DNA from 2 places in the Aeribacillus sp. FSL K6-1305 genome. Region 1 is predicted to be linked to the other one. Evidence: predicted binding sites of a transcription regulator. Region 1 holds the regulator's gene; the other holds the start of a gene.

The links. The regulator NrdR, encoded in region 1, represses ribonucleotide reductase genes. The targets are predictions, from matches to a motif close to AACACNATATATNGTGTT.
Region 2: the regulator NrdR is predicted to act here: its motif matches at 1,947-1,964, upstream of NST97_RS06705 (vitamin B12-dependent ribonucleotide reductase).

Annotation. Positions count from the first base shown of each region.
Region 1 is NZ_JBBOQV010000001.1:1,652,917-1,657,265, forward strand. It holds gene NST97_RS07975 (replication initiation and membrane attachment family protein) at 1-1,282, opposite strand, end outside; gene nrdR (transcriptional regulator NrdR) at 1,329-1,790, opposite strand; gene speD (adenosylmethionine decarboxylase) at 2,229-2,609, opposite strand; gene NST97_RS07990 (glyceraldehyde-3-phosphate dehydrogenase) at 2,871-3,896, opposite strand; gene coaE (dephospho-CoA kinase) at 4,048-4,349, opposite strand, start outside.
Region 2 is NZ_JBBOQV010000001.1:1,396,840-1,401,188, forward strand. It holds gene NST97_RS06705 (vitamin B12-dependent ribonucleotide reductase) at 1-1,875, opposite strand, end outside; gene NST97_RS06710 (lipoate--protein ligase family protein) at 2,199-3,035, opposite strand; gene NST97_RS06715 (rhodanese-like domain-containing protein) at 3,229-3,603, shown strand; gene gcvPB (aminomethyl-transferring glycine dehydrogenase subunit GcvPB) at 3,644-4,349, opposite strand, start outside.

The sequences.
Region 1 (4,349 bases):
GCCATGAAGGGAGTTTTTCTTTTCGAACGATTTTTTTGCTGACAGTCTTCTTATCCTTTGTTTCCGCCCAAGTTAAATATTTCTTATGTTCTTTTTTCGCCACATCCACTGCATCCTTCACAGTTTTAATTCCTAATCGAGCCCAGTGGCTGGCAATTTTCTCAACATACGCTCTTGACAATCTCATATTTGTTTTTAGCAGGACATAATAAATTAAAACGTTGACAACTCCGGGAAGCAGCTTTTGCTGAAACATGACATCTTCAATAATTTTCAAATCCGCTGCGGACGGTTCAATACCGCCTGAAATATCTTTTAGAAACTGTCTTGGAGAGATGGATTCAAGCTGTCGAATTAATTCCTTATCTTTTGACTGTTCAATTTCTTCGTCTTTCACCCGCTGATTCAAAGGCTGAAGCCTATCAACAAGCTCTGGAAGACGGTTGCCGTGATTCAGCTTATACCAATCCCTCGCCCATTTTCGCAGCTCGTCTAAATTAATTTGCTCATCATGATCCAAAGAACGGATGACCAGATTTTTCATTTCAATTGGATCAATTCCATAAACATATGCTAATTTCTCAACAGCTTCCTTAACCGCAGGCGTGATCGCTTTTTTGGGCACAATATGCTCTGATAAACCGGCATAAAACAATTGAAAATCAAAGGACTGGTTTTGAATCGAAATCGGTTCTCCAGGCGCATGATCAAAAAGCTCCTGATCGTTTTCCTCGGGTTCCATTGCAATATTGGCTGAAAGCTCAGATGGGTGGATCGATTGGTATACTTCATGAAATGATCTTGTCACATCTTTGGCGTTGCTATCAACCGATTTATCGGAAAAATAGCTTTTCAATCTTTGGTACACCGTTTTTCCAACTCTGTTATATAAATATATGTTCAACATTCCATCATAAAAAAATTGTTTGGGGGAAAGAGGTCGTTGAAGTTCATAAATATATTTTTTCGGTTCGCTTTCATCGACAAGGTATGTTTTTAAAAGACCTATTCCTTCTAATTTCAAACGGTCATGATAAATTTCATTTAATGGGGATTGAGTAACAGCCATTAAAAAATGGTGGGTCGATTCCGTCCCCCAAAGACGGTTTTGTTCAAGCTCGCTCCAAAGCGTCATGTATAAGTTTAACGTTCTTGGCCCGATTAAGGGCTGGTACAGTAATGTAAGAACTTTTCGGTCAAATTCATGAATCAAACTGCTCGTACATTTCACAACGTAGCGATCAACAGGCAGCAGCTCTTTCCAGTGATGATGTCCAATCATTTTTTCAAAACCTTCCCAAATAGCATGTCATAATCTCGCAGCTCTTTTATGAACGTTCTTTTTTGATCAGTTCTTTCAATTCCTCAATAAAGACATTTATATCTTTAAATTGCCTGTAAACAGAAGCAAATCGAACGTATGCGACTTCATCAATTTCGGCTAGTCTGTCCATCACCATTTCGCCGATCGTTTCGCTTGATATTTCCGATGTACCTAGATTTCTTAGTTCTTTTTCAATATCATGCGCAGCATCTTCCAATTTTTTTAAAGAAACCGGTCTTTTCTCACAAGCTTTAATCATCCCGCGCAAAACTTTTTCCCTGCTGAACTCTTCTCGTGTTCCTTCCTTTTTCACAACGATGAGCGGAATTTCTTCTACTTTTTCAAACGTTGTGAACCGATATTGACATTCCTCACATTCCCTTCGCCTCCGAATTGATCTCCCTTCATCGACTGGACGCGAATCTAAAACACGTGTTCCAAAATGGTGGCAGGAAGGGCATTTCATATCACCAGCTCCAATCTTTTTAACTAAATCAAAAAAGCTCTACCTACATCTTATTAAATAGCATTGGATCAGACAAGAAACTTTCAAGTTCTTGTATTTTTGTTATAGATAATTCGACTGAATGAAATGGATTTCTGTCAGTCCGGTCCAATCAAATGATGTTCGAACCGCCAAACAGTGATGGCAGCCATGTAGCCATGCCAATAAAAGCTTTTTTATTTTTACATCACTACAATGAATGATTTTAAAAACATCAAAGCCTCTTTTTCATAACGGCTTTGAAGGGGGTAGAATAACTCGGTACTTTGAGGCCACAAATAAGATGCCTCTAAATACCATTCAATATGAAATATTATTCTTTATTATAATATAAAAAGAGGTGCAGTAAAAAGCTGACACCTCTTTGCATTTCCATTCAAATTTTATTCTGTTTTCACTTTAAAGTGCTTTTGCTTGACCCTGTTTGATTTGAACAGGACCCATACCGCGAGGAATTTCAATATTTTCGCGCGTTTGAGCACCTAAAGCTTCAGAAATGTAATCCGCTGCAATATTTGGATTTAAATCACCGCAAGTGTACACATCAATGCTAGCATATCCATGCTCTGGAAAACTATGAATTGTTAGGTGTGACTCTGAAATGATCACAACTCCGCTTACACCCTGAGGCGCAAACTTATGAAACGCAACCTCCCGGATTTCAGCACCTGATTTTAATGCTGCATTTACAAACGTTTTTTCAATAAATTCCAAGTCATTCAACTTATCAAAGTCGCATCCCCACAGCTCAGAGATAACGTGACGTCCCATTGTTTCCATAGCCATGGATCCCCCTTTATAAATTTTTATGAATTCTTCGCACTCTGGTATGTTTAACTACCACGGGGGAAAGTTAGTCCAAAGAGGTCCTAACCCTTTAAGTAGCCACATTACCTTGCGTTTAAGAAGTTCACGAAAAATAGTATATATGGTTTGATTTGTTTTTGCAACATACTTTGTCAAAAATTTTGCGCTGAAAAAAGTATCCAAACAAAAAGAAGAAGAGGGTCAATCTTTGTAAAGATCAACCCTCCCATCATTTTATACAGCTGCGGCCAATTTATTCAATTTGCTTGCTACAAGTTTTGCTAAATCCACAACGCGGCAAGAGTAGCCCCATTCATTATCATACCATGCAAGCACTTTTACCTTTCTTGTTCCCATAACCATTGTCGTTAAACCGTCGACAATAGCAGAGTGCGGGTTTGTGTTGTAGTCAACCGATACGAGCGGTTCTGAAGAAAAATCTAATATCCCCTTCAGCTTTCCTTGAGAAGCTTGGATAAACGCTTCATTTACCTCTTCAACGGTCACATCGCGTTTTAGATCTACAACAAAGTCTACGAGGGAGACGTTTGGTGTAGGCACTCTTAATGCAAGACCGTGCAATTTTCCTTTTAATTGCGGTAAAACTAAGCCGATCGCTTTTGCTGCACCGGTAGTTGTCGGAATGATTGATTGGGCGCACGCTCGCGCTCTTCTTAAATCTTTATGCGGATTATCAATATTTCTTTGATCGTTCGTATATGCGTGGACAGTAGTCATTAAACCATATTCAATGCCAAACTGTTCATCAAGAACTTTTGCAACAGGCGCTAGACAGTTTGTTGTGCAAGAAGCATTCGAAATAATGACATGGTTGTCAGGATCATATTGTTCTTCGTTTACACCGATAACAATCGTTACATCTTCATTTTTTCCAGGTGCTGTTAAAATAACTTTCTTCGCCCCTGCCTCAACATGCATCATCGCTTTTTCACGGGAGTTGAATTTTCCTGTCGCTTCAATCACTATGTCCACATCTAGATCTTTCCAGGGAAGTTCAATAGGATTTCGATTGTTCAAAAGAAGCACTTTATGGCCATTTACAATTAAATGATCTTCTTTTGGAATGACTTCTCCTTCAAATTTCCCATGGTTTGTATCGTATTTAATTAAATGAGCCAATGTTTCTGCTGGATAGCTTGCATTGATTGCTACGATATTCAAATCTCCTTCTAAAATTGCTTTTCTGAATACCATTCGGCCAATTCGGCCGAAACCGTTAATGGCAACCTTAGCACTCATGTGAATATCCCCTTCCGGCATTATGTTACACTTTTTATCTCCTATTCTGTTAATTAGTATATCACATTTATAAAATAACGAAACAATTATTTTAATCGTTTCTTAAAAAATATATACTAAAAATAAAAAAACCGCTCTATTCACGAGCGGATTAACCAATTCCCCAATTCATGAGAATGTTTTCCAATTGCTGTTCCGTTTCTTCTAATGTTCCATCATTATTGATCACTGCATCGGCAAATTTTACTTTTTCTTTCAAAGGCATTTGTGCATTGATGCGTGATAAAGCTTCTTTCTTCGAAAAATTATTCCTTTTCATTAATCGTTCCAGTTGATTTTTTTCTCCCGTATAAACAACAATCACTTTATCCACTAAATGCTTCAAATTGCTTTCAAATAGAAGGGGAATATCAAGAACTACTGCTTTCGCACCTTCTGAGATCAATTGTTCCT
Region 2 (4,349 bases), 260 kb from region 1:
TTTCATATATCCTGTATTAATGAAGGCTTGTCTTAATTTTTGCGTCTCTTCCTCCGTTTCGCCGACTAGGAACGGGAAGCTGCCTTTTTCTTTTGCCAGTTCTATTGATGCCCGGTATGCGGTCGTTGCAATTACCTTAAACACTTCATCAACAAGCTTGTTGCCGTCCTCTGCTCCATATTCTTTTTCGCAGTAGATAAGCAAGTCCGCCAAACCCATAACGCCTAAGCCGATGCGCCGTTCACCCAGCGCTTGCTTTTTGTTTTCTTCGAGAAAATAAGGCGTAGCATCAATGACATTATCTTGCATTCTGACGCCGATTTCCACAGTTCGTTTGAGCTTTTCATAGTCAACAGCTTTCTTTTCCTTGTCGACCATCTTCGCCAAGTTTACTGCTGCTAAGTTGCAGACGGAATATGGCGCAAGAGGCTGTTCACCGCACGGATTTGTTGCAACAACCTTTTGACCGTATGCTCTTGCGTTCGTCATATCATTGGCATTGTCAATGAAGAAAATACCTGGCTCCGCTGAATAGGTTGCACAAATGTTAATCAGCTTCCAAAGCTCTCTTGCGCGAATTTTGCGGTACACGCGCACGCGATGCCCCATTTTCTCCCACTCGCGCACATCGCCAACTTTATGCCATTCTTCATTGTAAATCTTCATTTCTTCATCATTGTAGCTTTCCACATCTGGGAAGCGAAGCTCATACTCCCGATCTTCTTCCACTGCTTCCATAAACTCTTTCGTCAAGCAGACAGAAATGTTAGCGCCTGTTAAAAATTCCGGATTATGAACAGTATATGTTCCTCCGACTCGAAGCTTTAATTCCGCCTCTCTAATAACAGCGTCTGAAAAGCCTCCTTTGCCCGGAACATTTTTAAAGTTGACAATTCCTTGATACATGTCGCGCTCTTGCTGTGTAAGAGGAACAAATTTGAGCTTGTCTTCAGCCGCCTTCTTAATTCCTTCATCATTTGTATTTTCAATTAAGTAGCGCAAAATGCGCGGGTTTTGCATTTTGGAAACGATAAATTCAATGATGTCAGGATGCCAGTCGGCCAGCATAATCATTTGGGCTCCTCGCCGTGAGCCACCTTGTTCAACAAGATGGGTTAATTTTGCAATGTCATCCAGCCACGACACAGATCCTGATGATTTGCCGTTTACACCTCGGGCTAATGTGTTTCTTGGTCTCAATGTTGAACCGTTCGTGCCGACACCGCCTCCGCGGCTCATAATTTCCATTACTTGTTTGCGGTGTTCAGAGATCCCTTCACGGGAATCTTTTACAAAGGGCATGACATAGCAGTTAAAATACGTCACTTCGGTTCCTGCTCCTGCGCCGTAAAGAACCCGGCCAGCCGGAATAAAATGCAGATTGACGAGCTCTTGATAAAATTTTTCAAACCATTCTTTTCTTTTTTCTTCTGTTTTTTCAACAGCAGCAAGACCTGTTGCATTTCTTTTGGCAATTTGTTCATAAAAAATTTCAAGCGGTTTTTCGATGACATCTAAAGAGCGAACGATGATTCCCGTCTCCCGTTCTTCAGGCTTTTCAAGAGTATGACGAAACTCTTCTTCGACCTGAACCTTTGCCTTTTTATTTTCCCAATCAATTTCTTTAATGTAGCCTAGCCCTCTTGCAGGAAATTTTGGATCTTCCTTGATCGTCAGCACTACAAAATCGCCTTCAGATAGCGTAATTTTTTCAGTGTCTTTAAATGAATACCTGTCCAGCATTACAAGGCGCGAAACACCTTTGTGCGTGATTTTCATATCTTCCGTAATCGGATGCACCTGCGGGAAAAGGCTGATATCTTTATTCAGCTTCTCCACATCAATTTTCATTTTCTCATTCAGCGCCACTGTCATATTCACAACTCCCTTAAAAATATCGTACTTGATATACGTTACCACATTTAGATGATATTATCAACGAAAAAATAACAATATATTGTGCTAAAGAACATTTGTTTGCTCTATATATTGTATGATATACGCTACATTATGAAAATGTCAAATGTAAAACTAACCAAAAAAAGAAGCAAGGAAAAGAAATTTAATGATCTTAGAATCATTCCGGCGGTATTTGAAGAAATTTGTCAGTTGCAGTTTTTGAAAACACATCGGCACCTTGATTTACAAGCAACGATCCATTTCATTTTGATCATACAAAAAACGGCATGTTCGCCGCTTCATCTTCTAAAATTCCATTCTTCTGTTTCATATTTCTCTTTAGCCAGTTTTTTCACATACTCTTCTTGTTCGCTAGACAATTGGTACGGTCTCAACTCAATATCAAGCCCGTATTCAAACCCTTTTTTAAAGGCGCTCCATGCCTCTTCCATTGTGACTGGAGTTTCTCTAAGGTCGTTGATCGCCACCGCTTTATTTTTAAAGTTTTTCTCTAATCTTTCCCTGACTCGCTCATTAGGATATTTAAACAAGTCGAACAGCAGCTTTTCATCTAAATCTAGCAATATCGAGCCGTGCTGCAGGATAACGCCTTTCTGGCGAGTTTGGGCACTCCCGGCAACTTTTCTTCCTTCAACTACCAGCTCATACCAAGACGGTGCATCAAAGCATACAGATGACCGCGGATTTTTCAAATGCTGTTTTTCTTCATCCGTTCTTGGAATTGCAAAATGAGCGTCTAAGCCTAACAAGCGAAATCCATGCAAAATTCCTTCCGAAATTACACGATAAGCCTCTGTCACGGTTTTGGGCATTCGCGGATGATCTTCGGATACGATGACGCTATATGTAAGCTCCTTGTCATGCAGCACGCCCCTTCCGCCTGTTGGTCTTCGTACAAAGCCAAGGCCGTGCCGTCTTACAGCATCCATATCAATTTCTTTTTCAACCTTTTGAAAATAGCCGATGGATAATGTCGGCGGATTCCATCCGTAAAAACGAATCGTCGGAGCGATTTTTCCTTCACTGTGCCAGTCCAATAAAGCTTCATCAAGAGCCATATTGTAAAAAGGGGATGAAAAGCCAGAATCAATATAATTCCATATTTCTTTTCCCATATCGCAACCCTCTTTATTTTATATTTGCTTTTTTAGTCTATCAAATGAAGAGGATATTGTTAAATAAAACGCCCGAAAAGAAATGACATTTCCATTCTTGTTTTATATAATAAATGTTGTCCAACATTCGTATGTATGTTCACATGAACTTCAAACAAATAAATTCAAACAAATAAAAAGGAGTCGAACAAGCGTGGAATGGTCATTGCTCATTCTTGCAGCTATTATCATTTATTTTTTGGCCACATTTTTATATCAAAAAAAGATTATGAAAGGATTAACGGAGGAAGAATTTAAAGCCGGCTATCGGAAAGCGCAGCTCATCGATGTGCGGGAGCCGAATGAATTTGAAGGTGGCCACATTTTAGGAGCAAGAAATATTCCCCTTTCCCAATTGAGACAGCGCTATAAAGAAATCCGCCCAGACAAACCGGTTTATTTATATTGCCAGTCAAGTGCAAGAAGCGGGCGAGCCGCACAAATGCTGAAGAAAAAAGGCTATCAGGAGCTCTATTATTTAAAGGGCGGCTTTAAAAAGTGGACTGGAAAAATTAAAAAAGGGAAATAAAATGAAGCATAAAAAACAAGGATTCGCAAAACGCGAATCCTTACTTTTTTTCATATTTTAATATCGGATTTCTTGCTGCGAGTGTTTCATCGAGCCTTTTGACGACTGTTGTATGAGGAGCTTCTTGAACGATTTCCGGTTCTTCCTCCGCTTCTTTAGCAATTTGAATCATCGCTTCGATAAAGGCATCCAATGTTTCCTTCGATTCCGTTTCAGTCGGTTCAATCATCATGCATTCTTCAACATTGAGCGGAAAATAAATTGTCGGCGGATGATACCCGAAATCGAGAAGCCTTTTTGCAATATCAAGCGCACGGACACCGAGCTTCTTTTGCCGTTTCGCAGATAAGACAAATTCGTGTTTACAAATGCGGTCATACGGCATTTCGTAATAAGGCGCTAATTTTTTCAGCATATAATTCGCATTTAATACCGCATTTTCAGAAACCGCCTTTAAACCGTCCGGACCCATGGAGCGGATGTATGTGTATGCCCGCACATTGATTCCAAAATTTCCATAAAACGATTTTACTCGTCCGATCGATTGCGGCCTGTCTTCGTCGAAACGAAATCCATTTTCATCCTTGACGAGCACAGGCTTCGGCAAAAAAGGAATTAACTCTTTTTTCACACCGACAGGTCCTGAACCGGGACCCCCTCCCCCGTGGGGGCCTGTAAACGTTTTATGAAGATTTAAATGAACGACATCAAAGCCCATATCCCCTGGTCTCGCTTTGCCTAAAATT